DNA from 4 places in the Pantoea sp. y20 genome. Region 3 is predicted to be linked to each of the others. Evidence: riboswitches for the same ligand, from Rfam matches in the RefSeq annotation. Region 3 holds a riboswitch; each other region holds the start of a gene.
What was found. A riboswitch is a leader RNA that binds a small molecule or an ion and turns the genes downstream of it on or off. The one in region 3 is predicted to bind thiamine pyrophosphate.
Positions count from the first base shown of each region.

Region 1: linked by a shared signal. The riboswitch ahead of ACYAC5_RS23060 (LuxE/PaaK family acyltransferase) and the one ahead of thiM (hydroxyethylthiazole kinase) in region 3 are both predicted to bind thiamine pyrophosphate.
Region 2: linked by a shared signal. The riboswitch ahead of thiC (phosphomethylpyrimidine synthase ThiC) and the one ahead of thiM (hydroxyethylthiazole kinase) in region 3 are both predicted to bind thiamine pyrophosphate.
Region 4: linked by a shared signal. The riboswitch ahead of ACYAC5_RS20785 (FAD-dependent oxidoreductase) and the one ahead of thiM (hydroxyethylthiazole kinase) in region 3 are both predicted to bind thiamine pyrophosphate.

Region 1 covers NZ_JBUBNJ010000002.1:713,176-719,029, forward strand. Annotated here, with positions in the region: gene ACYAC5_RS23050 (3-oxoacyl-ACP reductase) at 1-85, opposite strand, end outside; gene ACYAC5_RS23055 (acyl-CoA reductase) at 200-1,648, opposite strand; gene ACYAC5_RS23060 (LuxE/PaaK family acyltransferase) at 1,645-2,727, opposite strand; TPP riboswitch at 2,829-2,956, opposite strand; gene ACYAC5_RS23065 (DksA/TraR family C4-type zinc finger protein) at 3,080-3,346, shown strand; gene ACYAC5_RS23070 (NYN domain-containing protein) at 3,683-4,372, shown strand; gene ACYAC5_RS23075 (M20 family metallopeptidase) at 4,550-5,776, opposite strand; gene ACYAC5_RS23080 (ABC transporter ATP-binding protein) at 5,787-5,854, opposite strand, start outside.
Region 2 covers NZ_CM142816.1:283,718-289,571, forward strand. Annotated here, with positions in the region: gene ACYAC5_RS01295 (aminotransferase-like domain-containing protein) at 1-757, shown strand, start outside; gene thiE (thiamine phosphate synthase) at 911-1,558, opposite strand; gene thiC (phosphomethylpyrimidine synthase ThiC) at 1,555-3,477, opposite strand; TPP riboswitch at 3,568-3,668, opposite strand; gene rsd (sigma D regulator) at 3,904-4,410, opposite strand; gene nudC (NAD(+) diphosphatase) at 4,499-5,272, shown strand; gene hemE (uroporphyrinogen decarboxylase) at 5,312-5,854, shown strand, end outside.
Region 3 covers NZ_CM142816.1:2,757,521-2,763,374, forward strand. Annotated here, with positions in the region: gene ACYAC5_RS12885 (GntR family transcriptional regulator) at 1-204, shown strand, start outside; gene fbaB (class I fructose-bisphosphate aldolase) at 361-1,413, opposite strand; gene thiD (bifunctional hydroxymethylpyrimidine kinase/phosphomethylpyrimidine kinase) at 1,561-2,361, opposite strand; gene thiM (hydroxyethylthiazole kinase) at 2,358-3,143, opposite strand; TPP riboswitch at 3,177-3,272, opposite strand; gene chiP (chitoporin ChiP) at 3,539-4,936, shown strand; gene ACYAC5_RS12910 (family 20 glycosylhydrolase) at 4,988-5,854, shown strand, end outside.
Region 4 covers NZ_JBUBNJ010000002.1:213,910-219,763, forward strand. Annotated here, with positions in the region: gene ACYAC5_RS20770 (LysR family transcriptional regulator) at 1-562, opposite strand, end outside; gene ACYAC5_RS20775 (pirin family protein) at 686-1,411, shown strand; gene ACYAC5_RS20780 (6,7-dimethyl-8-ribityllumazine synthase) at 1,541-1,978, opposite strand; TPP riboswitch at 2,154-2,273, shown strand; gene ACYAC5_RS20785 (FAD-dependent oxidoreductase) at 2,403-3,347, shown strand; gene thiS (sulfur carrier protein ThiS) at 3,331-3,528, shown strand; gene ACYAC5_RS20795 (thiazole synthase) at 3,532-4,290, shown strand; gene ACYAC5_RS20800 (HesA/MoeB/ThiF family protein) at 4,302-5,267, shown strand; gene ACYAC5_RS20805 (ABC transporter ATP-binding protein) at 5,264-5,854, shown strand, end outside.

The sequences.
Region 1 (5,854 bases), on a different replicon from region 3:
CTTCTGCGGCGAAGGCTTTAGCGATCGCTGCACCAATGCCGCGGCTTGCGCCGGTTACCAGAACTGTTTGGTTGGAGAATTTCATTTTGGCTCCAGGTTGATATGGTCACGTAATATCTGTAGCGGCGCGATTTATCGCGCGCAGCTGATTGATGCGCAATAAATTGCACCGCTACGGTATGTGCGATCTGTTACCGCGTCACTCCGCATACGGTGCGTAACGCTCGGCGGTCGCTTCTGCGCCCTGCTCGATCTCCGTGATGGTCACCAGATCGAGCAAACTAAAACGTCCATCGTGATGCCAGCCCGCTTCCGGCGAGGTCATATTGCCGAACGCCGCGATGCGCGTAACGCCCACTTGCCCGAGCAGAGCCGAAATGCCGAACAACGCCTGCGGCGCGGCCGCCACGCCTGCGGTTTGCAGAAAATGCCGCTGCGGCGCCACCAAATCGACCACTTCCTCCAGCGCATCCACGCACACCACTTTCAACGTACGGCCCAATGCCGCCGGCGATAAAGGCTCCGCATGATCAACGCTCACCACTGCCCAATCGTCTGCCGCCTCGCCGTAAAGCGTACGATCGCCGCCCAGCGCGCGAATCTCCTCGCCATTACGCCACGCGGCAATGCTGTTGATCTCTTCGCTCGCCAGCGGACGGCGCGGATGTTTGTGCGCCAGCGCGGCGAGTTCATGGGCGATGTAGCTGGCGAACTCATCCGGCGACACCTTGCCGCCGCGCTCGACAAACAGCATTTGCGGCGAGTAACAACCGGCTTGGTCGTAACGCATCACGTCGTAAGCCACGCGACGCGCCAGCTCCGCGCCTTGCCGTACATTCAGCGCCGAACGCGCCACCATTCCGAAGCTGATTTTATGGCCGTGCGGCAGAAAGCGCGTGGTAACCGGCAAACGCTGTTGGATCGCCGCCAGCGTTGAATTTCCACCATAAGCCACCAGCGCATCGGGCTGACGCAGCCACGTTAGTTCGGTTTGCGCATCGCCGCCTTTCCACCACACCACCGCGATACATTCGCCCAGGTTAGGATCGATCTCCGCCAGCAACTGCGCGAACCAGCTTGCCATCAGCGGCTCATTGCCTGGCAGTTTACCGATGGTGCCCGCCTTAACCAGCAGACCGCAAATCAAACTCCACAGCGGCAAGCCCGGCACGTTGCCCGCCCAGATATGCATTAACAATTGCGGGCCAAATGCGCGCGCAAAGCCGCCTTTGGGGCGCGGCTGGAAATCGTCGAGCATCTGCGCATCGGCGAAATCCTCCGCCAGAAAGCGCTTCAGCTGCGGCTGACGAAAGGTTTTCAGATAGCCGGTAAGGCCAAGCCGCACCATCTCGGCATCGTAACCGGTGACGATGGGCAGCAGCTTTTCGGCCTTGATGCGCAGTGGATGATGACGATCGAGCAGTCGCGCCACCGCTTCATCAATGATGCCCATGATCTGCGCCACGCTCAGCTGCTGGAGATAAGCGCGGGCGTTGGTGCGGATGCGCGTTGCGAGCGCCTTTATCTGCGCGTCATCAAGTTGCGGAACGCAAACCTCGAGGCTTTCGCCACGATGATTGAAACTCAGCGTGTGCCAATGCACTTCGTCAGCGGAGAGGCCCGGCAGATGTCCGGCAATTTCTTTCACGACTGTGCCTGCGCGCTGGCGAGAAACGCTTCCATGGTCAGCGAACAGCCTTTGGCATCAGCGCCGGTCGCGCGTCCCAGCAGATGGAATCCACCGGGCACCATCACGCCTGCATCTTCCGTTAACAAAGCGGACACCGAGTTGAAATGCGCCAGATCGTGATGCGCCAGCACGCCAACTTCGCCGTCCGGCACATCATCACCGGTAAGCGGATTGACCACGCGCGTGCGGATCCAGTGCGGCCCGGATTTCACCGGCGGGCAGCGCTCATTGCCCGCGTCGTAAAACTGCGTGCTGATTTCCGTCATGCCGTACATGTTGATGCAGTGGGAACGCGGAATGCCGAAGGCATGAGAGAGCGAAGCGTAGAATTCTTCCGCGCCCATCTCGCGCGACTGGCCTTTGAAACCGCCGGTATCGAGAATGCGGCTACCTGCTGGCAGCGCGAAGCGGCGTTTTTGGCGCTGCATGTTATCCAGCAGAGGCACAAAGCTGTAACTGGCGCCCAGCAACGCGTACGGTTCGCCGCCCGCTTCGGCCTGTTCCAGCGCAGTGAACAGACGATTGGTTTCGAGGCCATGTTCGCCCACCATCACTTCACTGTCCGGCGTGCCACACTCCTGCAGCGCCAATTTAAGATAGGTCGCCAGCGAGGAGTTCGGCATCGCTACAGTATCCGGGAACAAAATGCCCATGCGGATGCGATCGCGGCCCGCCATAAAGCGACGGCGGAAGTTGAGCAGCATCGATTTTTTCCACACCTCCAGCGTCGAATGGTAACTGCGCCCTTTTACCGTGCCGGTGGTGCCGCTGGTCATAAAGATCTCGGCAATTTGGTCGGTGGGACGGCAGCTGAGCGTCAGATCTTTGAAGGCATTAATCGGGATGGCGGGAATGTTGCGCCAGTTTTTCACCGTCAGCGGCGTGCGTCCGCGCTGGGTGGCGAAGCGGCGATAAGGGGAATTGTGTGCGAACTGATAAGCGAAGATTTCGAGGGCCAGCTGGTTGAAATCGTCGTCTGAGCTATCTTCGCGCTGCAGGAATGTCAGCAGAGCCTGGATGATGTGTGTTTCGTTCATGTGCGTCGCCACCTTTGCGATTGCGCAGAGACTCTCAGGCAACGCCTGAAGAGCGCGAACTGTCCGCTACAAAGCACAAAGAGGGAATCAGGGCGCGATATCGCCCTGCGGTTCCGCATCCCTACGCCGGTATTAGCCGGATCAGGTTCAGAGGGTCACTACGTTGCCCGCGCATACACGCCAGCCGGTAGAATCTCAGCCCCTTAACAGAGCACCCCTTGGAACAAGCCGCAGTCTAGGATGGCGCGCGATGATGTGTCAACCATGTTAAATACGCGTGAAAATTTGAGCTGCCCGACACAAATCACGTCATGTCTTATACTCAGAGCATGAGTATTTGCGGAGGTGATGTATGGCTGGCGGTTGGTCAGAAGATGGTGCGGTACACAAACAAATTGATGCCACGGTAGATGATGCGGTGGCACGCGCTCGTGAAAATCTTGGGCACGGTGAAAGTGCTGAATTTTGCGACGAGTGCGGCGAACCGATCCCGGAAGCGCGTCGCGCAGCATTGGCTGGCGTACGTTACTGCGTGAATTGCCAGAGCAAGATCGATAAAAAACAGGCGGCGATCAGCGGTTATAACCGCCGTGGAAGTAAGGATAGTCAGTTGAGATAGTTATTTAAATTAGCAATTCAGGTTAATGGATATTTTAAAATTTCATTTGCACTCGTTACTTTTAATTAGAATTACCATTAATCTGAAGCAAGACCATTCGCATATCTCCCGATTTTTCAAAGTTAAATACTGCAGCACTATTGCTGAAGCCGAAAGAAGAGCCTAATTTTACAAACTTTATGGCTTAGATTTCACCTTGAGCAACTTGAGTTTAGCCAGTAATGCTGATAAGTTAGCCACACAACTCAACCCTGTACGCAGCGATTCAGTTCACTGGCCGTTAGGGTGAAAAAACCGGCTCAGGCCGGTTTTTTCGTATCTTAAGGAAGGATAAGAGTGCGTACTGCAATATTCATTGATGGATACAATGTATTTTATGGACTCCTTGCAGGTACGCCTTATAAATGGCTCAACTTGTCATTGCTGCTGTCGCATATATGCCGGGTACAGGATCCGACTGCCATAATTGAAACAATAAATTATTATACCTCCTCGGTTATTCCCCACCTCGCCACACGCGGTATTGAATCCCGACACGCTCAGGATACTTATATTCGCGCGCTGAAAACGACCGGAATAAATATCTTCACCGGACGTCATCGACTTGAGCACGCTCGGGCTCCACGTTTCATTAGTAAAAAACTACCCGCATCACGTCTCGATAAGGTAGATATCTGGGAGCTGGAAGAGAAAGAAACCGACGTGAATATTGCCATCAGCATGTATCGTTTGTTTGCTAAACAGCAGACGTTGCCAATAGAAGAGAGGATCGCGCAGCTGGTGTTAGTATCGGCTGACACCGACATGACGCCAGCACTTAAGGCGATTCGCGAAGATTTTCCCGACATTCGTATCGGGATCATTTTGCCGCACCGCCAGGGCAACGTCCGTGGTGTTCCGGGTTCACTGCAGAATCATAGTCACTGGATACGCAGAACGATCACCAATGAAGAGCTTGATGCATGCCAGTTTCCTGTTCGGGTTGCGACGCATAAAAAACCTGCGGTTAAACCCGAATATTGGTAAGCATCAAAACCACGCCATTTAATGCGCCTCGCGGTAAATGGCATAGCTCGCGATGTTCTCCGTCGTGGCCTATTTCATATCGAAACGTAATGCGGGAACGGTTACTGATAAATCATTCAGTTCAACGTCCTGCGTCAGGCTAAATCCTATCAGCTCTCATCAGCGCTTAAACCTGCATTACGCGGCCTCAACCGGCTGGCAAATCTCCAGAATGGCCAGCAGATAGATGCGCACCATGTCGAGGAATTCACTGATTTCTACGCGCTCATCCGGCATGGTGTTGTATTTGCCGCCTGGCCCACAGACGATCCCTTCCATGCCCGCATGCTGATAGAGATGTGCCGCATCGGTGCCGAAGAACGCCGGAGGCGTGATCACGCCGGTGGGCTGTTCGGTGCCGCGCACGGTTTTCCAGCCGCGATTCACCGCTTTGACGATGGCGGACTCCGGGGACACTTCGAACGGTAACATGGTGGGTTTATCACGAATGCCATCATCATAAAGCTCGGCTTTCAGGCCCGGATAGCGTTGGCATAAGGTATTCAGCAGCGCCTGCAGATCGGCGAGCACACCTTCCACCGTTTGTCCTGGCGCGAAACGTGCCGAGCCTTTTAAGCGCACAAAGTCAGCCACCTGCGGCGGTCGCCACTCTTCCAGATCGCGGCCTAACGCGCCATGCACGGTACCGATATGACCACGGTTAATCTTGCGATGCTCAGCGGTTTTCGCGCCGCTAAAGGTCATGCCGTTAATCTGCGGAATCAGCTCGACGGCGGCGCTGATCGCGTCCACCGCTTCTTCCCGTTTTGACAGATGGCGCGTATCGCCGGTGAGCTCAATAGTAAACATCAGCGAACCGGCGTGCATGGTCAGCGCTTGCAGATCGGTGGGTTCGGCATTGATGAAGTAGTCGGCGCGCACACCTTGCTCAATCGCCGCCAGCGTACCAATGCCGCCCTGCAACTCGCCCACCACGTAGGTCAAAATCACATCGCCTTTCAGCTTTACACCGGCATCAATCAGCGTTTTTAACGCGCAAAAATAGGCGGCATCACCCGCTTTCATGTTCGAAACGCCAATACCGTAGATAAACTGTTCATCGATTTTTCCTTCCCAGGGATCGACGGTCCAGCCTTCGGTGACTGGATTAGTATCCAGATGTCCGTTGAACAGCAGGCTTTTGCCGCCGCCGCTGCCTGCCAATCGTCCGATGGCATTCAGCCTGTCGCCGGGCACGTTCTGCAGTTCGGTTTCCAGGCCCAGCTGCGCCATCTGCGCGGCCATGTATTTCGCCAATTCACGCTCGCCATCGGTGGCGCTGTAGCTTTTGTGCTGCACCATTTTTGCCAGGAATGAGAGGCAAAAATCGCGATCGATATGATGAATCAACTGTTCAGGCTTCATGTTTCTCTCGTCATGCAACGGACTTGGATAAGTCGGGAATATGCACCGCATCAAGCAGTGCACGGGTATAAGGATGTT
Region 2 (5,854 bases), 1.8 Mb from region 3:
ACTTGCGTTCGAACAGTGGCCGATTAAAGCGGTGGTGGTGGTGCCAAACTGCAATAATCCGCTGGGCTTTATCATGCCGGAATCTCGCAAACGTGCGCTGGTGACGCTGGCACAGCGTTTCGATGCCGCGATTATTGAAGACGATGTGTACGGCGAGCTGGCGTGGGAGTATCCGCGTCCGGTTACCCTTAAGTCATTGGATCACGATGGACGGGTATTGCTGTGCAGTTCCTTCTCCAAGACGCTGGCGCCGGGGCTGCGTGTCGGTTGGGTGGCGCCGGGACGCTATCGCGATCGCGTGCTGCATATGAAATATATCAGCACCGGATCGACGGCCACCCAGCCGCAACATGCGGTCGCCGAGTTTATTCGTCTTGGTCATTATCTGCCGCATTTGCGGCGCATGCGTCAGGTGTATCAACGCAATTATGAAACCTTTAGCTGCTGGGTACGCCACTACTTTCCGTGTGGGATTTGTGTGTCGCGTCCGCAGGGCAGTTTCCTGATGTGGATTGAATTGCCAGAGGCATTTGACGCGGTCAGGCTCAATACCGAATTGCGTGAGCTGAACATGCAGGTTGCCGTCGGCTCGCTGTTTTCGGCCTCGGGTAAGTATCGCAACTGCTTGCGCCTGAATTATGGTTTGCCAATGAATGAGCACACAGAGCAGGCGATAGCTCAACTCGGCGCAGCGGTAGAACGTGCCATGCTGGCTTGTAGTCATGGATCCGTGCATACCTCCTCCCTGATCACGTGAAGAAAGGCAGGGCTGGGAGAGGTTGAGACCAGCCCTGGCCCGCTGCAAGCGACAGCGGGCAGGCACACTTTAGTCTTGTCAGGAAATGACGCCAGCCCCTACATCACGCTGCTGCGCGGCAGATTCCAGCGTTTCATCTTTACTTGCCGCGCATTACACTGCTTCTGCAGGTTCGATTCCATTTTCCACCAGTGACAGTAACTGCTGCGTTGCTGCGCGCCAGTCGGCGGCCTGGGTAATCGCGCTCACCACCGCAATGCTGCCCACGCCGGTAGCCAGCACTTCCGGCACGCGCGCCAGTGAAATACCGCCAATCGCCACGGTTGGCACATTCTGCAAACGCGCCAGGTGGCGTTTCAATTCCACCACGCCTTGCGGCGCAGAAGGCATATCTTTGGTTTGCGTAGGATAGATGTGGCCAAGCGCAATGTAAGAAGGGCGCAGCGCCAGAGCCCGATCTAACTCGGCATCGTCATGCGTCGATAAACCCAGGCGCAATCCCGCCTCGCGAATGGCCGCCAGATCGGCTACATCGAGATCTTCCTGGCCGAGGTGCACGCCATAAGCGTGATATTTAATGGCTAAGCGCCAGTAATCATTGATAAACAGGCGAGCGCGATACTGTTTGCCGAGTGCAATCGCCTCGCGCACCGCATCTTCCACCTCGTAATCTTCACAATCTTTGATGCGCAGCTGTATGGTGCGCACACCGGCTTCCAGCAAGCGCGCGATCCATTCCACGCTATCAACAACCGGATACAGCCCCAGCTTTGAGGCTGTGGCAGGAAAGGCGTCGGTCATACATTTTCCTCTTTAAGGGTATCGGCAGCGTGATAGATCTCGCCGCCACGATTGCGGAAGGCGTTCGACATTTGCGCCATACCCATCTCAATCGGCTGGGCTTCAGCCTGTTGGCGGGCGGCAAACTCACGCACTTCCTGGGTAATTTTCATCGAGCAGAATTTCGGGCCGCACATCGAGCAGAAGTGCGCCACTTTTCCCGATTCCTGCGGCAGGGTTTCATCGTGATAGGCGCGTGCGGTGTGCGGATCGAGCGCCAGATTGAACTGATCTTCCCAGCGGAATTCAAAACGCGCTTTCGACATCGCATTGTCACGGATCTGCGCACCGGGATGACCTTTCGCCAGATCCGCCGCGTGCGCAGCGATCTTGTAGGTGATCAGCCCTTGCTTCACATCCTCTTTGTTCGGCAAACCGAGGTGCTCTTTCGGCGTCACGTAACACAGCATGGCGCAGCCGAACCAGCCAATCATGGCCGCGCCGATGCCGGAAGTGAAATGGTCATAGCCGGGCGCGATATCGGTGGTGAGCGGGCCAAGCGTGTAAAACGGGGCTTCGTGACAATGCTCAAGCTGTTCGGTCATATTGCGTCGAATCATCTGCATGGGCACATGGCCCGGACCTTCAATCATCACCTGCACATCGTATTCCCAGGCGATTTTGGTCAGTTCGCCCAGCGTATGCAGTTCGGCAAATTGCGCCTCATCGTTGGCATCCTGAATCGAGCCGGGACGCAGGCCGTCGCCCAGTGACAGCGCCACATCGTAGGCGGCACAAATTTCACAAATCTCGCGGAAGTGCAGATAGAGGAAATTTTCGGTGTGATGCGACAGGCACCATTTCGCCATAATCGAGCCACCGCGCGACACAATGCCGGTCAGGCGTTTGGCCGTCATCGGCACATAGCGCAGCAGCACGCCAGCGTGAATAGTGAAGTAGTCAACGCCTTGTTCCGCCTGCTCCAGCAGCGTGTCGCGGAAAATCTCCCAGTTGAGATCTTCTGCAATGCCGTTCACTTTCTCCAGCGCCTGATAAATCGGCACCGTACCAATCGGCACCGGACTATTGCGCAAAATCCACTCACGCGTTTCATGGATATAGCGGCCGGTTGAGAGATCCATCACAGTGTCTGCGCCCCAGCGCGTTGACCACACCAGCTTCTCCACTTCCTCTTCAATAGATGAGCTCACCGCAGAGTTGCCAATGTTGGCATTCACTTTCACCAGGAAGTTGCGGCCGATAATCATCGGTTCGGATTCGGGATGGTTGATGTTCGAAGGGATGATGGCGCGCCCATTGGCGACTTCTTGACGGACAAATTCCGCGGTGATATTTTCTGGCAGATTGGCACCAAAGCTGTGACCCGGATGCTGCTGTAACAGCACTTCACCGCGAATACGCTCGCGGCCCATGTTTTCACGCAGCGCGATAAACTCCATCTCCGGCGTGATGATGCCCTGACGCGCATAGTGCAGTTGGGTAACCCGGCGACCCGCTTTGGCACGGCGCGGTTGCGGCAGCTGCTCAAAACGCAGATGGTCCAGGCCTTCATCCGCCAGACGCTGCTGCGTGTAACGGGAACTCAGCTGGTGGATGGTTTCGCTGTCGTCACGTTCTTCGATCCAATTGGCACGCAGCCTGTCGAGTCCCTGATGCACATTAATGGTGGCTTGAGGATCGCCATAAGCCCCGGCGGTGTCGTAAACCGGCACCGCTTCATTTGGCTCATAGTGCGGATTCTCTTTGCTGCCGCCTATGTGCGTTGGACTGAGCTGTATCTCACGCATCGGCACGCGAATATCCGCGCGGCTGCCGGTGATCCAGATACGTTTGGAGTTGGGGAAAGCGGTTCCCTGCAGGGAATCGATAAATTCTTGCGCCTGAGCGCGTTGTTCACGACGAGAAGTTTTAGCAGACATAGCAAGTTTCCGGTAACGGTTGGAAGTTGCTTGTCCAGAGTTCGGAAGGAGTAACAGGTACGGTGCCGGGCGCCAGCATGCACCGTGCTGATAATGTCTACTCTTGTTCCCTTCGCAGGTACTAACCTGATCAGGTTCCGCGGATCCCGAATTAACGGTCTCAGCCCTAGAGGGCACTCCGACAAGTTGGTGTTTTGTGGTTTAAGCTACTTTGCTTGCCATTTTGCACCTGGGCAGTGCTCGTGACCGTCACGTACTACGTGTACGCTCCGGTCCCTGCGCGCTGTCCGAGTGCAAACTGGCTGCGCACGCTACGCTTAAACCGCAAAATTTGCCTTTTGATTGTCGTTAAAGAAGACAATAAAAAAGCCCATTTAGCATAAGAGGGCTTTTCTTGAATAACAAGTTTTTTACATCTTCGGGGTTCTAAGCCGGGCGGGCAATGGCGCTGTCGTTGGCAACCGGCGGAAGCGCCAGCTGGTTGTCCCAGGCGAGTTGCACCAGCTTATCTTCCAGCGTGAAGCGCGATTCCAGCACCTCGCCGACTTCGGAGAGCGCGGTTTGAAAATCCACGCAATTATCATCGTTAATCGCTTGCTGCAGATGGCTATCGTAGAGCTGCATGATGCGATCGGTATTCGCCTCCAGTGCCGGATAAATCTGCGCAGCGACGAATAAGGGGCTATCACCCTGCATCTCACTAATGATGTGTTCATACACGCTGAAATGGCCGGTGGAAAGGTAATCCACCAGGTTGTGACAAAATGCGTCCAGCGCCTGTTCATCCAGCGTGGATAACGCATCTTTTTGTGGCTTCATGCCAATAAGCTCGTAGTAAGTGACGAGCAGCTGTCGACGGGCGCGCAGCCATGAATCAACCAATTCATTTCCGCCGCCTACACGCTCTGTCAGGTTATCTAACTGGTTAAGCATATGGGGCTCCAGGTAGGTTATAGTTGTTTATTACACACTTAATATTAGGATTTCAGCGTGCGATTTGACGCTAAGGACAACGATTAAGATGCAACGTGAGATCTCAAGCTTAGACGCTGGATGGTGGGTTGTCAGCCATGAGCAAAAACTTTGGTTGCCGCAGGGCGAATTGCCGCATGGCTTAGCCAGCGATTTTGGCCTCAGCGGCAGCAACGCGATTTTGATCGGCGAGTGGCAGGGCGAGAATGTCTGGCTGGTACGTGAATCGCGTCCGGACAGCATGGGCTCCGTGCGCCAACTGATTGATGAGGATGTCGGCCTGTTCCAAATCGCCGGACGTGGCGTGCAGCTGGCGGAGTTTTACCGCTCGCATCGCTGGTGCGGCTATTGCGGCCATGAGATGCACATCAGCAAACGCGAATTTGCCTGCTTGTGCAATCACTGCCGCGAGCGTTATTACCCGCAAATTGCGCCGTGCATCATCGTGGCTATCCGCCGTGGCGATGAGATCCTGCTCGCCAATCATGCGCGTCATCGTAACAATATCTACACCGTGCTGGCGGGCTTTGTCGAAGTGGGCGAAACCTTAGAACAAGCGGTGGCGCGGGAAGTGATGGAGGAGAGCAACGTGCGGGTGAAAAACGTGCGTTACGTTACCTCGCAGCCGTGGCCGTTCCCGCACTCTCTGATGATGGCGTATATGGCGGAATATGACGGCGGCGATCTGCAACACGACGGCAAAGAGCTGCTGGATGCCGGCTGGTATCGCTACGACGATCTGCCGCTGTTGCCGCCGCCCGGCACGGTGGCGCGTCGCCTGATTGAAGATACCGTTGCCCTGTGCCGCGCCAGCGCGGCGTGAAAATGCTACACTGCTGGCCTTAGCATGAGAGAGCCCATTATGAGTGAACTGAAGAACGATCGTTATCTGCGCGCCCTGTTACGTCAGCCGGTAGATGTCACACCGGTATGGATGATGCGACAAGCCGGGCGTTATTTGCCGGAGTACAAAGCCACGCGCGCTGAAGCCGGTGATTTTATGTCGCTGTGTAAGAATGCTGAGCTGGCGTGTGAAGTCACGCTGCAACCGCTGCGTCGCTATGCGCTGGATGCGGCAATTCTCTTCAGCGATATCCTCACCATTCCGGATGCGATGGGACTTGGGCTCTACTTTGAGACCGGCGAAGGCCCGCGTTTCTCCAATCCGATCACCTGCCGTGCGGATGTCGACAATCTGCCAGTGCCGGATCCAGAGCAAGAGCTCGGTTATGTGATGAACGCGGTGCGTACCATTCGTCACAACCTGAAAGGCGAAGTGCCGCTGATCGGTTTCTCCGGCAGCCCATGGACGCTGGCAACCTACATGGTTGAAGGCGGCAGCAGCAAAGCGTTCACCAAAATTAAAAAGATGATGTACGCCGAGCCGCAAACCCTGCACAAGCTG
Region 3 (5,854 bases):
ACCATGGACCGCGTGCGCTTTCTGACCCTGAGCGAAGTGTCACCGCCGGAGCGTTTGATTCAGCAGCATGAAGATATCTATAACGCGTTGAAAGAGCATGATGTTGAGGCAGCTGAAAGCGCAATGCGCCGTCATCTGCAGGAGATGATTTTGACCATTACGCCGATTGCCGAGCGTAATAGTGAGTGGTTTGAGGCGCCTTGATTTAGTGCTCGCGGTCCCCCTCCTGGGTCCTCCCCCATTAATGGGGGAGGAAGATGCTGCAAAATGTAAGTGTTGAAGCCGCATATGGCAGCATCTCCTTCCCCCGCTCGCGGGGGAAGGCCGGGATGGGGGACAGCGAGCACAGACCCCACTCAATCAAGCAATCGTCACATCCTTCGACAAATACACATCCTGCACCGCATTAATCAGCTGCACGCCCTCTTTCAACGTCTTCTTAAACGCCTTGCGCCCCAGAATCAGCCCCATGCCGCCGGCACGCTTATTGATCACCGCCGTACGCACCGACTCCGCGATATCCGTTTCACCCGCAGAAGCGCCGCCGGAATTGATCAAACCCGCGCGTCCCATATAGCAGTTCGCCAGCTGGTAACGCACCAAATCTATCGGGTTTTCCGTAGTCAGCTTGCTGTAGACGCGCTCATCGGTGTGACCAAACTTCACCGCGTTATAGCCGCCGTTATTCTCCGCCATCTTCTGCTTGACGATATCCGCACCGATGGTCGCCGCCAGATGGTTGGCCTGGCCGGTTAAATCGGCGCTGGCGTGGTAATCGACGCCCTCTTTCTTGAACGCATCATTACGCAGATAGGCCCAGAGCACCGTCACCATGCCCAGCTCGTGCGCACGTTCAAAAGCCGCCGAGATCTCTTCAATCTGGCGACGTGATTGTTCGGAACCGAAGTAGATGGTGGCGCCAACCGCCACCGCGCCCAGATTAAAGGCCTGTTCCACGCTGGCGTACAACGTCTGATCGTATTGCGTCGGATAGCTCAGCGTTTCGTTGTGGTTTAGCTTCACCATAAACGGAATGCGGTGCGCGTAGCGGCGAGAAACCGAAGCCAGCACGCCGTAGGTAGAGGCGACGCAGTTACAGCCGGCTTCAATCGCCAGCTCAACAATGTTTTTTGGATCAAAATAAGCTGGATTGGCCGCAAAGGATGCGCCCGCCGAGTGCTCAACGCCCTGATCGACCGGCAAAATCGACAAATAGCCGGTGCCGGCTAAACGTCCGGTGTTGTACAGCGTTTGCATGTTGCGCAGTACGGCAGGAGAACGATTGTTGTCGATCATTACGCGATCAACATAATCCGCGCCGGGTAAATAGAGGCTATCCGCTGGAATGGTCATGCAGCGATGTTGAAGAAGGCTATCCGCCTCTTTGCCCAATAACTGTACGATGTCCGTCATGTTCGCTCCTGATAAATGGCTGGATTGGAACCGGCCGTTGCCGATTCGCCCCCAACAGCCTGGACCGGAAAGCGCCAGGCTGGCAAATTGCTGACTCCATTTTTCAGACGGATGCGCAGTGAAAAAGCGGCAATCTGGCGTTACGCCCTACCACCATTGATGGAAATGGTGCACCGGCCCAATGCCTTTGCCGACCTCCAGCGAATCGGCGTGCAGCAGCGCCTGTTGCAGCCACGCCTTGGCTTCAGCGACCGTTGCCGCCCAGCAATCATGGCGCGGACGCAACGCCGCCAGCGCGGCTGAAAGCGAGCATCCGGTGCCGTGCGTGTGGCGCGTATTGACGCGCGGCGCGGTAAAGCGCTGACGTCCGTCGCGGGTAATCAGCCAGTCCGGGCTTTCGGCATCGCTAAGGTGTCCGCCCTTCATCAGCACCGCTTCGCAGCCAAGATCGAGCAGCGCATCGCCCTGCTGCAACATGGTTTTCTCATCCTGCGCCATCGCGCGTCCCAGCAGCGCGGCGGCTTCCGGCAGGTTTGGTGTGATCAGCGATACCTGCGGCAGCAGCAATTCGCGCACGCTCGCCACCGCATCCGGCGACAGCAGCGCATCGCCGCTTTTGGCAATCATCACCGTATCCAGCACCACAAACGGCAGGCTGGCCCGTTTCAGCCGCTCGGCGACCACCTCGACAATAGCGGTTTCGGACAGCATGCCTATCTTCGCAGCATCAATGCGCACATCATTCAGCACCGAATCGAGCTGTGCGCCAACAAAATCAGGTTCGATGCGATACACCGACTGCACGCCGCAGGTGTTCTGCGCCACCAGCGCGGTGATGACGCTGGTGCCATACGCGCCCAGCGCGGAGAAAGCTTTGAGGTCGGCCTGAATACCTGCGCCGCCGCTCGGATCGGTGCCAGCAATGGTCAATGCATTGATGCGTTTCATGCCTCGACCTCCAGCGTCCACAGCGTATCGAGGAAAGCAGCGGCAAAGCTGCCTGGCCCGGCGACCTGGCGCGCTGTCTGCTCACCCGCCAGCGACATCACGCGGCAGGCCGCAGCGACATGCTGCAGGCGATCGCCCGGCAAGCTGGTGCAGGCGGCAACCACCGCCGTCAACGCGCAGCCGGTGCCAACCACGCGCGTCATCAGCGGGCTGCCGCCGGGGATGGCGAATGTCTGCACGCCGTCAGTGACATAATCCACTTCACCGGTCACCGCCACAACGGTGTGGTAATCACGCGCCAGCTGCTGGGCAGCGCTTAACGCGATATCGGCCTGATGCAGACTGTCGACACCGCGTCCGCCGCTAGCCTGTTGCGCCAGTGCGAGAATTTCTGAAGCGTTACCGCGAATCGCCGCCGGTTGCAGGCTCAGTAACTGTTGACAGAATGCGGTGCGCAGCGTTAGTGCGCCGACCGCCACCGGATCCAGCGTCCACGGCGTGCCTGCGGTTTGCGCCGCTTGCACCGCCGCCCACATCGCATCACGACGTTCGCGCGTCAGCGTACCTACGTTTATCAACAACGCATCGGCAAAACCGGCAAACTGCGCCGCTTCTTCAGGATCGATCACCATCGCGGGCGAAGCTTGCAGTGCCAGCAGCACGTTGGCAGTAAAGGTTTGCACCACGTCATTGGTCATGCAGTGCACCAGCGGCGCTTGCTGACGCAGCAATTGCAGAGAGTGCGCGAGTTGCGCGGGGGAAAGAAGGTCAGGCTGTTTCATAAGGCTCCCAACCGGCGATCAAGAAGGCGAATGCGGTCAGGCATCTGACTTCCCTACGCTGGCATTATCCAGATCAGGTCGGCGGGTGTATCTCAGCCCTGTATTAAAGGGGCACCCCGAGTCAAAACTACGTTGGCGAGCATAGGGAACAAGTTGGGGTAAAGCAAGTAAACGCCGCTTTCCTGGAATCTGGCTCACAAAGCAACAAATTACACATTCATGTAACTTATTGATAAAACGCCTTAAAACGACGCTTTTTTGCGTGCTGCGTCATACTTTGTAATAAATTCCATTGATAATTCGCGTCGCGAAAAATAGCATCGCCGGCAACTTGTTTCATGACGAAACAATACGGATTTGTTAATTATTCATGGAAGCATCACGGAGGATTTGCTATGCGTCGGATTCCACGCGCGCCGCTCTCTGCGGCCATTGTCTCTGCCCTGTTTGCCGGCACTTTTGTGCCGGTTCCCTCCGCACACGCCGTGGGTTTTGTCGAAGACGCCACTCTCTCTGGCAATCTGTTTTACTGGCAACGCCAGCGCGATCGCAAAGAGATGGATCCGCAAAAAGGCTCGTACGGTCAGTATGATGCCAATCTGCATCACGCCTCTGCGAATGCCAATCTCGACTTCTCATCCGGTTACGCCGGTGAGGTGATCGGCCTCGATCTGGCAGCGTTTGGCGCGCTGGAGTTAAGCAACGGCGGCCCGGCGGCACCGAATGAAATTGGTTTCAGCAATGCCCGTACGCGCTGGGATGAGGACTGGAGCGGAGATAAGAGCGGCTTAAGTCTCTATAAAGCCGCCATCAAGGCAAAATGGCAGGATAACTGGCTGCGCGCAGGCTATCTGCAGCCCACCGGGCAGACGCTGCTGGCACCGCACTGGAGCTTCCTGCCCGGCACCTATCGCGGCGTTGAGGCCGGCACCACCTTTGATTTTAGCGACGCCGGCGCCCTTTCCGTCTCCTGGATGTGGACTGACGAATACAAAGCGCCGTGGTATCGCGACATGTACAACTTCCGTAAAGCCGATGGCGTGACGGAGATTCCGTGGCTGCAATCCTTTGGTGCCAAATACGATTTTAAAAATGCGCTGGTGCTGGAAGGCGCCTACGGCCAGGCGGCGAATTACATGGATCAGTATTTCGCCAAAGCCTCTTATCAGCTGCCGCTGGCCGATGCACCGCTGCGCACCAGTTATCAATTTTATGGCGCGAAGGATCGTGACAACAGCGGCGTTGGCCAGGTGAACGATGTTTACGATGGCCTCGCGTGGCTGCAGGCGCTGACGTTCGGCTACACGCTCGGCGCGTTCGATTTCCGCCTGGAAGGCACATGGGTAAAAGCCGAGGGTAATCAGGGCTTCTTCCTGCAACGTATGACGCCGTCTTACGCCAGCTCGAATGGCCGCATGGATGTGTGGTGGGATTCACGCTCGGACTGGAACGCCAACGGTGAGAAAGCGCTCTTCGCCGGTGTGATGGTCGATTTGGGACACTGGCAATTACCTGGCTGGCAAGTCGGTACATCGTACGCCTACGGTTGGGACGCGAAGCCTTCCACCAATCCCCTGTACGACCAAAATCAGCGCCTGAAAGAGTCCGCATGGAGCCTCGACCTGGTTTACACCATCCAGCAAGGCCGCGCCAAAGACACCCAATTCAAACTGCACTACACCCGCTACGACAATCACAGCGATCTTCCCAGCTATAGCGGCGGCTACGGCAACATCTTCCAGGACGAGAAAGACATCAAATTTATGGTCGTCGCGCCATTCACCCTGTTTTGACCCCGATCTGGCAGGAGCCAGAGACTTACCTCCGTGGAGAAGGATAACAACATGAAAAAGTTAAAAATCAGTTTACTGGCGCTGAGCGTGATGAGCCTTGCCGCCTGCAGTTCATCCCCGCGCAGTAATCAGCAGGTCGTCGATCAAATCAGTCAGTTCGGCGTGCAGTATCAGGTCACTGACAACCAGGCGGCCGATCACGGCGTGAACTGCGCGAAACTCGGTGCCGATTGGGCATCCTGCAACACCGCTACCATCACGCTGACCAACAACGGTCCGGCGCTCACCAGTAAAAACTGGGCAATCTACATGAGCAACGTGCACGAAACGCTGCGGGTGGATAACGATCAGTTCAAAATGACTCATATCGTCGGCGATTTAACCCGTCTGGAACCGACGGAGAAATTCAAAGGTATCGCGGCGGGTGAGTCGATTGAGATCCCTATCGTCAATGAATACTGGCAGCTGTTTATCACCGACGTGATGCCGCGCTGGTATGTCACCGCCGCCAATGCCACGCCAAAAATTATCACCAGCACCGATACCGAAAACCTCAGCGACTTTGTTAAGCCGTTTGGCGGCCAATGGAAGCGCATTGCCGACGATAAAAACGTGCTAATGCTGCCGCAAAGTCGCTTCTCAAAGAATGCCGATGTGGCGCAACTGCCTGCCAGCGCGCTGCGCGGACAAATCACCCCAACGCCGCGTTCGGTGAAAGTTCATGCGGCGGATGTCGATCTGAGCCGTGGCGTTGCCTTGCATCTTGAGGTATTGGCGGACAACCAGGCTGATGCGGTTAAACAGCGTTTCGATTTGATGGGGCTCAAACCGCAGTCAGCGGGTTATGCGGTTCATACCCGTATCGCCGTTAATCATTTCCAGGGTGCAAATGCGGTTTCCGGTGCTTATGAACTGCGT
Region 4 (5,854 bases), on a different replicon from region 3:
ACAAATGCTCGCTCAGCTCCTCCGGCGTTCGCGGTGCGCCTGCGCCCTGCAGGTAGGACGGGCTGCCGCAGATCACGCGGCGGAACTCGCCCAGTCGCCTGGCGATCAAACTCGAATCTGGCAGCGTACCGATGCGAATCGCCATATCAAATCCTTCACCCACCATATCGACATGCCGATCCGCCAGTTCAACCTGAAACTGCAACCCCGGATGCTGGCTGAGAAACTCGGCAATAAACGGCGACAAATGGCTGATACCAAACGACATCGGCACGCTCAGGCGGAAGCTGCCCTGCAGCACCTGACGACGCCCCGATACCGCCAGCTCGGCTTCCTGCACATCATCGAGAATGCGCTGCGCGTGCTGCGCAAACAGCTGGCCGTTATCGGTTACCGATAACTTCCGCGTGTTGCGATTCAGCAGCCGCGCGCCAAGCGACTCCTCCAGCGCGGCGATGCGGCGGCTGACATACTGCTTCGACAGCATCAGCTGTTCGGCGGCAGCGGTGAAGTTGCCAGCTTTGATGACGGCTACATAAATACGGAGATCTTCAATCTGCATATTGTCCACTTTTCGGTGACAGTCATTGTCATTTTGACGCATTGTTAGGCAAATCAGTTTACGTATACTTGTTTGCAACGGGAAGGGCAATCGCCTCCCAACAGCAAATTTGAGGAGCAGACCATGATTGAACAACGCCTGTCAGAACAACGCGGAGTGGGTGACCACGGTTGGTTGAACTCGCATCATACGTTCTCTTTTGCCAGTTACTGGGATCCAAAACAAACCGGCTTCTCAGATTTGCTGGTGATCAATGATGACCGCGTTGCACCGGGTCGCGGTTTTGGTGCGCATCCGCACAACAACATGGAGATCATCTCCTACGTGCTGGAAGGCGCGCTGGAGCATAAAGATTCCATGGGCACCGGTTCGGTGATTGTGCCGGGTGATGTGCAGCTAATGAGCGCCGGCAGCGGCGTCACGCACAGCGAGTTTAACCACTCGAAAACGGACAACGTGCACTTCCTGCAGATCTGGATTGTGCCTGGCGAACGTAATTCGCCTCCCGGTTATCAGCAGATTTCAGTGGCGGAACGTGACAAACGCGGTCAGCTGCGCCTGATTATTTCGCCGGCAGGGGATAACGGTTCACTCAGCGTGCGTCAGGATATTCGCGTTTATGCCGGACTGTTCGACGGTGTCGAGCAGCAAACCTTCGCGTTGGATGCCGATCGTTACGCCTATATTCACGTGGCTCGCGGCAGCATCGAAGTGAACGGCGTGAAGTTCAAAGAGGGCGACGGTGCACGCGTTCGCAACGAAAGCGCGCTGCAGTTTGCTAACGGTGATGATGCGGAAGTGCTGGTGTTTGATCTGCGTCCGCTGGAAGTGAATCATCCACAGCGTTAATGACGAATAGCAAGTACTTTGTTCGTTAGACTATTTTACGAGATGACTGGCACTATTCTGAAAATGAGCCGTTGAAGGTCATCATAAATAAAAAGGGAGCGCCTGAAGAGGTGCTCCCTTTTTAATGCATCAATCAATCGACAAATTATGGATCGCTAACACTGCGCGCGCCGCTTCTTTGCCTTTCTTAATGAAATGCTCGGTATAGAAGTTTTCAATCACATCAACCGGCTGGAAATTATGTGGCGTTAAAGAAACGGAAAATACCGGTACGTTGGTGGTCAGCTGCACATTCATCAAGCCATCAACCACCGCAGCGGCAACGAAATCATGGCGATAGATACCGCCGTCAACCACCAGCGCAGCGCAGACAATCGCATCGTATTTGCCGGTTTCGGCCAAACGCTTAGCCAGCAGCGGCATTTCAAATGCGCCAGGCACTTCCAGCACTTTTAATTCCGCTTCTACGGATTGATCGGCTAATTCTTTTTCAAAACCCACCAAGGCATTATGGACAATTTCTTTGTGCCAGCCGGCTTTAATAAATGCAATTTTAATATTGTTCATGGTTATTCCGACATCACCTGTAATGTTTTCTTGCGCATAAAATAATGTGTTTGTATACCATATGTTACGTTTGTGATCCACAAAGCCTAAGTAGCGATAAATGCCGTGATGCTAAATGCCACGTAAAGCATCCGGTTATTCCGCGCTTGACGGCGACCATCGCCTGCAATACAAATAGACGCGTCGGGGGAGTCTCGCCAAAGAGACTGAGAGGCTAATAGCGCACTGCGCGGTTTAGCGACCCTTTGAACCTGACCCAGTTGATACTGGCGTAGGAAGACTGACAGTCTTTATCATTGGGCTGTCTGGCGCTCAAACCAGCTCGATGTATGCGCCATTTCCCTTCTCCTGTATCTGCGGGTCTCAGCTAACACTGAGAGGCCGATGTGAATTCCCCCTGTTTGAACATCCTGGAACCGGCGCTGTGAGCCGCTGGAGCGTGCTTGGCTGCGGCGTGGCGGGCCTATGCGTAGCCACTTTACTAGCGGAACGCGGTGAAGACGTTGAGGTGATGGGCGATGACGCGCGCCGCCCGGCATCGTGGTTTGCTGGCGGCATGCTGGCGCCCTGGTGTGAAGCCGAGAGCGCGCCGCGCGATGTTATCACTCTTGGGCAACACGCCGCCGCGTGGTGGCAACAGCGCGTCAGCAGCGTCGAGCATCAGGGCACGTTGGTGGTTGCGCCGCCGCGCGATAGCCAGGAACTCAACCGTTTCGCCCGCATGACCGAGCAGCATCAATGGGTCGATCCCGCCAACATTGAACCGGCGCTGGAAGGGCGCTTTACGCGCGGTCTGTTTTTCGCCGGTGAAGCGCATCTCGATCCGCGTCTGGCGTTGCAGGAGATGCGTGACGCGCTGATCGCGCGCGGCGTGTCATTCAGCAATCACGCGCCGAGCGGCCAAATTATCGATTGTCGCGGCATCCACGCTGCGCCGCAACTGCCGCGCCTGCGCGCGGTGCGCGGCGAGATGCTGATTTTGCACAGCGATGAAGTGCAGTTTTCCCGCCCGATTCGTCTGCTGCATCCGCGTTTTCCCTGCTATCTGGTGCCGCGTCGCGGCGGCCATTTTATGCTCGGCGCCACCATGATTGAGAGCGACGATGCCAGCGCCATCAGCGCGCGCGCCATGATGGAGTTACTCAGCGCCGCCTATGCCATCCATCCCGCATTAGCCGAAGCGCGCGTGATTGAGAGCGGCAGCGGGCTGCGTCCGGCTTATCCGGCGAATCTGCCGGAAATCCACTATCACAATCACACCTTTTATCTCAACGGCATGTATCGCCACGGTTTTCTACTGGCGCCAATGCTGGCAGAGCAGCTGATGCAACGCATTTCTGGGGAGCTCAACTATGAATATTCAGCTTAACGGCCGCCTCATCAACACGCAGGCAACAAGCCTGAGCGAATTGCTGATCGAGCAGCAAATTGATGTGGCCTGCGTCGCCACCGCCTATAACGGTGCGTTTGTGCCAAAAAGTCAGTACGACACGCAGCGGCTGGATGAAGGTTGCCAGCTTGAAGTGCTGTCACCGATGCAGGGAGGTTAAGCGATGTTTTACGATTTTGAACCGCAATCACGCTTCCTGCTCGGCACCGCTGGCTATCCTTCACCCGCTATTTTGCAGCAGGCGATTGCCGCCGCTGGCACCGACATCATCACCGTCAGTTTGCGGCGCGAAGGCGCGGCAGGCGCGGCATTCCGCGAACTGCTGACCAGCCTCAATATCCGCGTGTTACCGAATACCGCCGGTTGTCACACGGTAAAAGAGGCCGTCACCACCGCGCACATGGCGCGCGAACTGTTCAACACCGCGTGGATCAAACTGGAAGTGATTGGTCATGCCGACACGCTGCAACCCGATCCTTTCGCACTGGTGGAAGCCGCGCGCATCCTCAGCGCAGAGGGTTTTCAGGTATTTCCGTACACCACCGAAGATCTGATCGTCGGCGAAAAGCTGCTGGCGGCGGGCTGCGAACTGTTGATGCCGTGGGGCGCGCCGATTGGTTCCGGCCAGGGTTTGCGTAACATCGACGGCCTGCGCGCCATGCGTGCGTGGTTCAGCGACATCCCGCTGATCATTGATGCGGGCATTGGCGCGCCGTCGCAGGCGGCGCAGGCGATGGAAATGGGCTTCGATGGCATTTTGCTCAACACCGCCGTCGCCAAAGCCGGCGATCCAATCGGCATGGCCAACGCTTTCCGGCTGGCGATTGAAGCCGGACAAGCCGCGCGCGCTGCCGGACTGATGGAGAAGCGCGATATGGCAGCCGCGTCCACGCCGATCTTCGGCCTGGCAAATCTGAGTTAAGGACGGCAACTATGCAACGTTATCAACGCCAGATGATGCTGGCGGAAATCGGCGAAGCCGGGCAGCAAAAGCTACTTAACGCGCGCGTGCTGGTGGCGGGCGCGGGCGGACTAGGCGCCACGCTCCTGCCGCAGCTGGTGGGCGCGGGCGTCGGCCATATTCGGCTGTATGACGACGATGTGGTGGCGCTGCATAACCTGCATCGGCAAACGCTGTTTACGCAGCAGGATATCGACCAGCCCAAAGTGCTGCGCGCGCAGCACGCCTTGCAGCAGCGCAATCCGCAGGTGCAAATCGAGGCGCTGCAGCAGTCGCTGAGCGCCAGCAATCTGCAGCAGGCGCTGGCGGGATGCGATCTGGTGATCGACGCCGCCGATAACTTTGCCGTCACCTACCAACTTTCCGATGCTTGCATGCAGGCGGGCATGCCGCTGATCAGCGCCTCGGTGCTGGGGCGGCAAGGTTACGTCGGCGGATTCTGTGGCGGCGCGCCGAGCTATCGCGCGCTGTTCCCGCGCTTGCCGTCATCGGCCGCGAACTGCAACACCGCAGGCGTGATGGGCCCGGCGGTGGCAACGCTCGGCGCGATGCAGGCGCAGATGGCGCTCAGCGTACTGCTGGAATTACAGCCTTCACCGCTCGGTTGTCTGGTGAACTGCGATTTTGTGAACTGGCACTTCCGCCAGTTCCGCTTTGATGATGCTGAAGAGCCGGAATATGCGGTGCCGTTTATCGACCTGCAAATGCTGGCCGCCGATGACTGTATTGTCGAACTGCGCAGCTGTGAAGAAGCGCCGGTCAGCGTGGCGGATGGCGTTGAGCGCATCTTGCCGCAGGCGATCGCCGCGTGGCAGCCGCCCGCCCAGCAGCGCATCGTGCTGGTGTGCGCCAGCGGCATCCGTGCCGCGCAAGCCGCCAGCGCCCTGGCGCAGCGCGGATTTCATCAGCTGGCGATTCTGGCGGCCAATCGCCCATGAATCACGACATTCTCTTCAACGATGTGAGCTTTAGCTGGGGCGATAAACCGCTATGTCAGCGGCTGAATCTGCACCTGCGCGGTGGCAAAACCACGGTAATGCTGGGACGCAGCGGCATCGGCAAAAGTACGTTGCTGCGGTTGGTGGCCGGTTTACTCCAGCCGCAGCAGGGCGCGGTGCAGGGCTTGAGCGGCAACGTGGCGTGGATGGGCCAGCAGGATCTGCTGTATCCGTGGCTGACGGTGCTCGACAACGTGATGCTGTCGGCGCGGCTCAGCGGCGACAAGCCGGATCGCCCGCGTGCGCTGGCGCTGCTCGAGCAGGTAAAACTCAGCGACGTTACGCATGCACCCCCGCATCAACTCTCCGGCGGCATGCGGCAACGCGTGGCGCTGGCACGCACGCTTTATGCGCAGCGCGACGTGGTGCTGATGGATGAACCCTTCGCCACGCTGGATGTGATGACCAAACTCAGTTTGCAAACGCTGACCGCCCGATTACTGCGGGGCAAAACTGTGCTGCTGGTGACGCACGATCCGCTGGAAGCGTGCCGCATGGCCGATGACATTCTGCTGCTGCAAGGCCAG